Undibacterium parvum: one gene and its partner. The protein of the gene in region 1 interacts with the protein of each later gene in a pairwise test. Links are inferred from orthologs where the notes say so. Each region holds a gene or a part of one and is shown on either strand. Other genes may lie near its edges.

Evidence for each region.
Region 2: the proteins of EJN92_RS15905 (region 1) and kdsB interact in binary tests that used the Escherichia coli proteins (3 or more experiments, as listed by UniProt). The link is inferred for Undibacterium parvum from one-to-one orthologs.

Annotation. Positions count from the first base shown.
Region 1 is NZ_CP034464.1:3,632,861-3,636,032, reverse strand. Bases 50-2,897 are described here. They hold EJN92_RS15905 (TetR/AcrR family transcriptional regulator), read right to left. Parts: upstream 1,847-2,897; coding sequence 1,253-1,846; downstream 50-1,252. Other genes in these bases: EJN92_RS15895 (DUF6969 family protein), read left to right, coding at 2,468-2,897; EJN92_RS15900 (hypothetical protein), read right to left, coding at 2,066-2,362; EJN92_RS15910 (iron-containing alcohol dehydrogenase), read right to left, coding at 50-1,125. In the rest of the region: more of EJN92_RS15910, read right to left, coding at 1-49; more of EJN92_RS15895, read left to right, coding at 2,898-3,172. UniProt on the Escherichia coli protein: Involved in response to both electrophiles and reactive chlorine species (RCS). Represses the transcription of the nemRA-gloA operon by binding to the NemR box.
Region 2 is NZ_CP034464.1:3,769,867-3,773,035, reverse strand. Bases 73-2,917 are described here. They hold kdsB (3-deoxy-manno-octulosonate cytidylyltransferase), read right to left. Parts: upstream 1,946-2,917; coding sequence 1,199-1,945; downstream 73-1,198. Other genes in these bases: lpxK (tetraacyldisaccharide 4'-kinase), read right to left, coding at 2,133-2,917; EJN92_RS16495 (Trm112 family protein), read right to left, coding at 1,949-2,131; adk (adenylate kinase), read right to left, coding at 236-892. Also shown: more of lpxK, read right to left, coding at 2,918-3,146. UniProt on the Escherichia coli protein: Activates KDO (a required 8-carbon sugar) for incorporation into bacterial lipopolysaccharide in Gram-negative bacteria.

The DNA of each region.
Region 1 (3,172 bases):
CTCTAGCGTCACATCCTGATGTTCGCCTAAGGCGGTCATGCCATGCGCCTCTAACTGCGCCAGAATGGCAAGGATAGACTCTTCCCCTAGCTGGTATTCGGACAGGCGGGTCTTGATTCCTAAACTCTCAAAAAATTCACGGGTACGCACAATGGCGGCATCGATGCGCTGCTCTTCGCTGCCGTCGGTGATGTGCCAGACGCGCTCCGCGTATTGCAGCAATTTGGCGCGTTTCTGTTCACGCTGCACATTGAGTACGGATGGCAACACCAGTGCCAGCGTGCGCGCATGATCAATGCCATACAGGGCGGTAATCTCGTGCCCTATCATATGGGTAGCCCAGTCTTGTGGCACACCGGCACCGATCAAGCCGTTCAATGCCAGGGTCGCCACCCACATCAGATTGGCACGATTGTCGTAGTCTGGCTCCATAGACATCGCTTGCGGCGCGATCTCTATCAGACTCTGCAACAAGCCTTCGGCAAAGCGGTCTTGCGGTAAAGCCTGCACCGGGAAAGTCAGATACTGCTCTATCGTATGCACGAAGGCATCGGCTATCCCGTTAGCAATCTGGGTTTTCGGCAAGGTATAAGTTTTGCTCGGATCGAGGATAGAAAACTGCGGAAACACCAGGCGATTCATGAAGGAAAATTTCTCGTGGGTAGACTTGCGCATGATGACGCCGCCGCTGTTCATTTCCGAACCGGTCGCCGGCAAGGTCAGCACAGTTCCGAAAGGCAGTGCGCTCTTCACATTGCGTCCGCGCTTTTGCATGATCTCCCAAGGCTCGCCGTCAAAACCGACCGCAGCTGCGACAAATTTAGTGCCATCGATTACCGAACCACCACCGACGGCCAGCAAGAAGTCGAGCTTTTCGCGCCGCACCAGCTCGACCGCCTGCATCATGGTTTCGTAACTGGGATTAGGCTCTATGCCGGCAAACTCCATAACCACACGCGTGCCCAGAGCCGCTTTGACTTCATCCAAAGTACCGGTAGTCTTGGCGCTGTTGCCACCGTACAGTATCAATACTTTTGCAGTGGCAGGCACCAGATCAGCCAGTTTAGCGATGGTATTGGCACCAAAAACAATCTTGGTCGGATTGTAGAATTCAAAATTTCGCATAGGTTTCTCTTTCTTTTTCAATTTTACTAAGACTCAAATTAGACTGGTCGTCTAGCTCTACGGCAAAAAATTAAGCGAACTTTTCGGGTTCGCCCTCCTTAAACACTAGCGCCCATCACATTACAAACTACTTCGCTAAATTCAATAAACTCAGGGTTGCCAGCATGGCGCCATCCATGGCGCTGCGGTCGCGTCGCATCTTGCTCAACAAGGTCGCGCCCAACCACATTTCATACAAGGTCTGCGCCGTATGATGGGCGTCGATTTTGCCACTCAGCGAACCGTCCGCCATGGCGGCATCAATACAAACCGCCAGCCTATCGATAATCTGATCGGTACCCTGATGCAAGGCCAGGCGCATGGCTTCCGACAAATCAGAGACCTCACCGCCTAACTTCACCGCCAGGCACTTACCCTGCATGTCGCAACTGGCTTGTGATTCTAACCAACCGCGCCAATAGCTCATCAAACGCTCGGCAGCCGGTAGCGCCTGATTATTCAGTAACTTATCGAGGTACTCGAGATAGTCAGAAAAATAGCTTTCTAACAGCGCCTCACCAAATAATTCTTTGGATTTGAAGTAATGATAGAAAGAGCCCTTAGGCACCGCGGCAGCACTCAAGACCTCATTGAGACCAACCACAGAAAATCCTTTGCCCAGAATAATGGGCTTGGCGGTATCGAGTATGTGCTGTCTGACATTGGTGCGTGGAGTATTCATGGAGCGAACTATAAATCAAATTAGACCAGTCGTCTATGATTATTTTAGTCTCATTTTCACCCACGTCGTGACATTAAATCCCCGTTTATCAAAAAATAAACCATTTTATTTAACGCAAGGTGTAAGTTTCAGAATGCTGACGCGACTCAATCCTGTAGCAATAAGCAAGCAACACAGTCAGCGCCCCGCTACGGGCTTTTTCTTAACATTTAATTTTATTTAATTGGAGTCACACATGAAATCTACTTCCCTGAGCAAGTCCCTGAAAAACATCATTTCCGCTTCTGTCGTTGCTGCTGCAGCGATGGCGGCAGCGCCTGCCATGGCAACTTGCGCCGCCGCCGGCTGCTCGGCAAAAGTTGCTGGCTGTTCTGCTAAAAAAGGCTGTTGCGCGGCCAAAAAAGCTTGCTGTGGCGCGAAGAAAGGCTGCTGTGCGGCGAAAAAATCTTGTTCCGCCAAAAAGTCTAGTGCTAAAAAGGGTTGCTGTGCTGCGAAAAAAGCTTGTTGCGCCGCCAAAAAAGGCTGCTGCGCAGCGAAGAAGTAATCTTCTCTTAGCCTTGCTGGCGCTACCAGTGCGCCAGCAAAATTCGCCTTGCCCTTCCACCTAAACCGTTTTGCATTATGCGACTGCCCTTAGTCTTAACATCTGCGCCCGATTGGAGCACGCTGAGCGCCGCGCAGCTCAAACTGTGCTACCGCGCCGCCACCCGACTGGTGAACAGCATGCAGGATCTGGCCGAGCGAGATTGTCAGGTGGTTCAGGCTATCATCGCCAAACAAGACTTTATCGAGTGGCAGCATTATCCCGAGAATGATGTGCGCGACAATCAGCACGCCTCGCAGTATTTCTATCATGCTCATCCGGGGCTGCAACGGCCATTTGCCGAACATGGACATTTCCATTTATTTGTCCACGCAGAAGAGTTGGGCATGCGCCGCGCCAATCCGCGCTACTCAGCTGCCCCGGCCCATCTGTTGGCGGTATCGATGAATGCCCTAGGCGTACCTAGTGGTTTTTTTCTGGTGAACCGCTGGGTCACCAAGGGCCCATGGCTCAATTACGCCGACTGCGTGGCTGGCCTTGAGCAGTTTCAAATTAAAACCAGACAGAGCAATCCACAACTCAAGCGGATTAATCAGTTTTTACAAGCGCTCATCACTCTGTATCGCGCCCCGATACTGGCACTCTTGCAGCAACGTGATCAGATCATGCAAAACCTTTGCTCAACCCGCGATAGGCGCAGTGTTTTTGCCGATCAGAGCATAGAAGTCCTGTGCTATCACCCGATTAGCCTGATGGACGATATCGCAGCACTTGAACTAGCC
Region 2 (3,169 bases), 140 kb from region 1 along the record:
CTTATGAAACACAGCGACAAAGCAAAACAACGACGATACTTCACTGCCTCAAGCAAACTGCTCTAACGCAATAAAAACTGCACACTGCAACACTTTTATGCCACCTTGCTAGCTAGCAGTCTGCATGCATGCAAACTGAGCCTGGGCTGGCGTATCATTTTTTCATATAACAACTAAAAGAAGTTCTGACAATTCTTGGTGCAAAAAAAAGCGGACACTCAGGTCCGCTTTACTTTTATTCAGACAGTGCCGCGAACGCACTGTCGCGAATTGCCTCAACCGGGCCTACGCCGGCGATTTTGCGATATTTAGGCGCGCCTGGTTTGCCAGATTTTGCCCAATCACCATAGTAGCCAACCAAGACTTCAGTTTGCTCATGGTAGACAGCCAAGCGCTTGGTGACGGTTTCTACTTTATCGTCATCACGTTGGATTAACTCTTCACCAGTCTCATCATCGCGGCCTTCAACTTTTGGCGGATTGAATTTGACATGATAGGTACGCCCCGAACCGGAATGAACACGACGACCGCTCATGCGTTCGACAATTGCGCTGTCTGGTACATCAATTTCCAATACGTAATCGATACTCACTCCAGCATCTTTCATCGCATCGGCTTGTGGCGTGGTGCGTGGAAAACCATCGAACAAATAACCGTTAGCGCAATCCGCCTGAGTCAATCTGTCTTTGACCAAGCCTATGATGATGTCATCAGAGACCAAGCCACCGGCATCCATGACTTTTTTGGCTTCGATACCGAGAGCTGTACCGGCCTTGACTGCAGCGCGTAACATGTCTCCGGTAGAAATTTGAGGAATATTGTATTTTTCCTTGATATAAGTGGCTTGTGTACCCTTACCTGCTCCTGGTGCTCCCAACAAAATAAGACGCATTTTATTTCCTAAGACGAGTTTGAATTATTTAAGTTTTTGCTTGTTTTTGCTTGTATTTGCCGCATTCAGCTAAACCATCAGCTGAGTATATGCGTCATCTACGATTTACTTGATTTGATATTACTAGTTTAAGTTGCTGTATTTATTTTATTTTGCACTAGTAATATCACAGATTCTTTTCACGAAACTTACCACAGATTTTTAGTTAATTGATGCTTTGCCACCATATTGCATCGATATGCAACGTTATCCCACAATCTCGCCGGAATTTCGCTGTAATTTCGCTGCAATTTCCATCCCTAACACTCAATAAAACTGCCTGACCCGCTCTAAATCTTCCGGCGTATCCACACCAGGTGCAGGGCTCGCTGCACTCACGTGTACAGCGATCGCATGTCCATTCCACAACACCCGCAATTGCTCTAGCGCCTCTATCTGTTCCAGTGGCGATATTTCCAGCAAGGGATAGGCTTGCAAGAAATCGTTGCGGTAGGCATACAAACCTATATGGCGTAAAGGCGCATAACCAGCGGGCAAGGCATCGCGATTCAAGGCAAAAGCATCCCTATCCCAGGGGATAGTCGCACGCGAAAAATACATGGCACGCCCCTGCTTATCCAGCACCACTTTCACCACATTCGGATTAAACACATCTTGCACGCCGTCTAAAGCATGCGCGGCGGTTGCCATAGGCACACTCTGACTCACCAAATTAGCGGTAGCACGGATCAGATCCGGGTCTATCAGAGGTTCATCGCCCTGCACATTGACCACCACAGCATCGGCCGCCAAGCCCATGTTGGCGGCAACTTCGGCAATTCTATCGGTGCCGGAAGGGTGATCGGCACGCGTCATGCAGGCGGCAATGCCGTGCGCTTTACAGGCCGCGAGAATATCAAGATGGTCAGTCGCCACCATAATCTGGCTGGCACCGGATAATAAGGCGCGCTCAGCAGTGCGCACTACCATAGGCTTGCCGCCCAGATCGGCCAGCGGCTTATTCGGCAGGCGGCTAGAGGCCATGCGGGCTGGAATAATGACAGTAAAACCCATGTCTTACTTGGCCCGTTCAGTCGCGGCCAAGCTACGCGCCTGATCGCTCCACATGATAGGAATCCCATCTCGGATAGGAAAAGCCAGCGCATCTGCATTGCAGACTAATTCTTGCGCGGCCTTGTCGTAGACCAAGGGGCCTTTACACAAAGGGCAAACCAAAACATCGAGCAAACGTGCGTCCATCTTATTTCTCCGCAATCATAGTGAGTATTTGCGCCGCAAATTTTGCATCCAGTTGTGCGCTCACAGGCACCACCCAGATGCGCGCATCGTCGCGCAATTCGGCTATCTGACGACATTTTACTGCATCCTTTTCAGTGATCAGGATGATATCTGCCTCAATCGCACGAAAAGTTTCATTGGTAAACGCATGGTGATCCTGCAGCGCCAGCTGATCGAACTGCAAACCCGCAGCGCGCAACATTGCAAAATAACGCTCAGGATGACCTATCCCGGCTGCCGCAGTAATCCGGCGGCCGCGCATCTGCTGCAAACTGCTTTTTTGCTCGGGTAGCGCAAGACAAAATAAAGTATCAGGAATCAGTTGCATACGTTGCACCTGCTCGCCAATTCCCGCCACGCTCAGCCCCAGCGGAGCATTGAGAACAGTAAAGTCGCGCCGCCGCGTGCCTGGCTCGCGCAAGGGTCCAGCTGGTAATAAAAAGCCATTGCCAAGACCGCGTTGATCAAACATCAGGATTTCGACATCGCGCACCAAGGCATAATGCTGCAAACCGTCATCCGAAATAATCACATCGGTCTCTGGATAGGCGGCTAATAAAGCGCGTCCGGCAGCCACTCGGTCGCGCCCCACCATCACTGGGCAAGCCGCACGCAGCGCTATCAATAAGGGCTCATCGCCGACCTCGCTGGCCAAGGAATCAGCCCGCACTTCCGAGATCGTTTCGGCACTGGCACCATAACCGCGCGAAATCACACCCGGATGTTTGCCAGCCAATTTTAATTGCTGCGCCAGCCAGATCACCAATGGCGTCTTGCCGGTACCACCGATAAAGATATTCCCAACCATGATCACCGGCACCGCTAAGCGCGTTTGCGAGGTATAGCCGAGCATGATCAAGCCCAGTCTAAACTGTATGATTAGTTGAAACAGCTTGGAGACTGGCCAGAACAAGCAGGCCAGCACGCCGCGCCGCAACCAAGCACGTAATAAAGCTGCTTCGAGTAGCGCACGCAAGGGGATAAACTCCGCATAAAAGC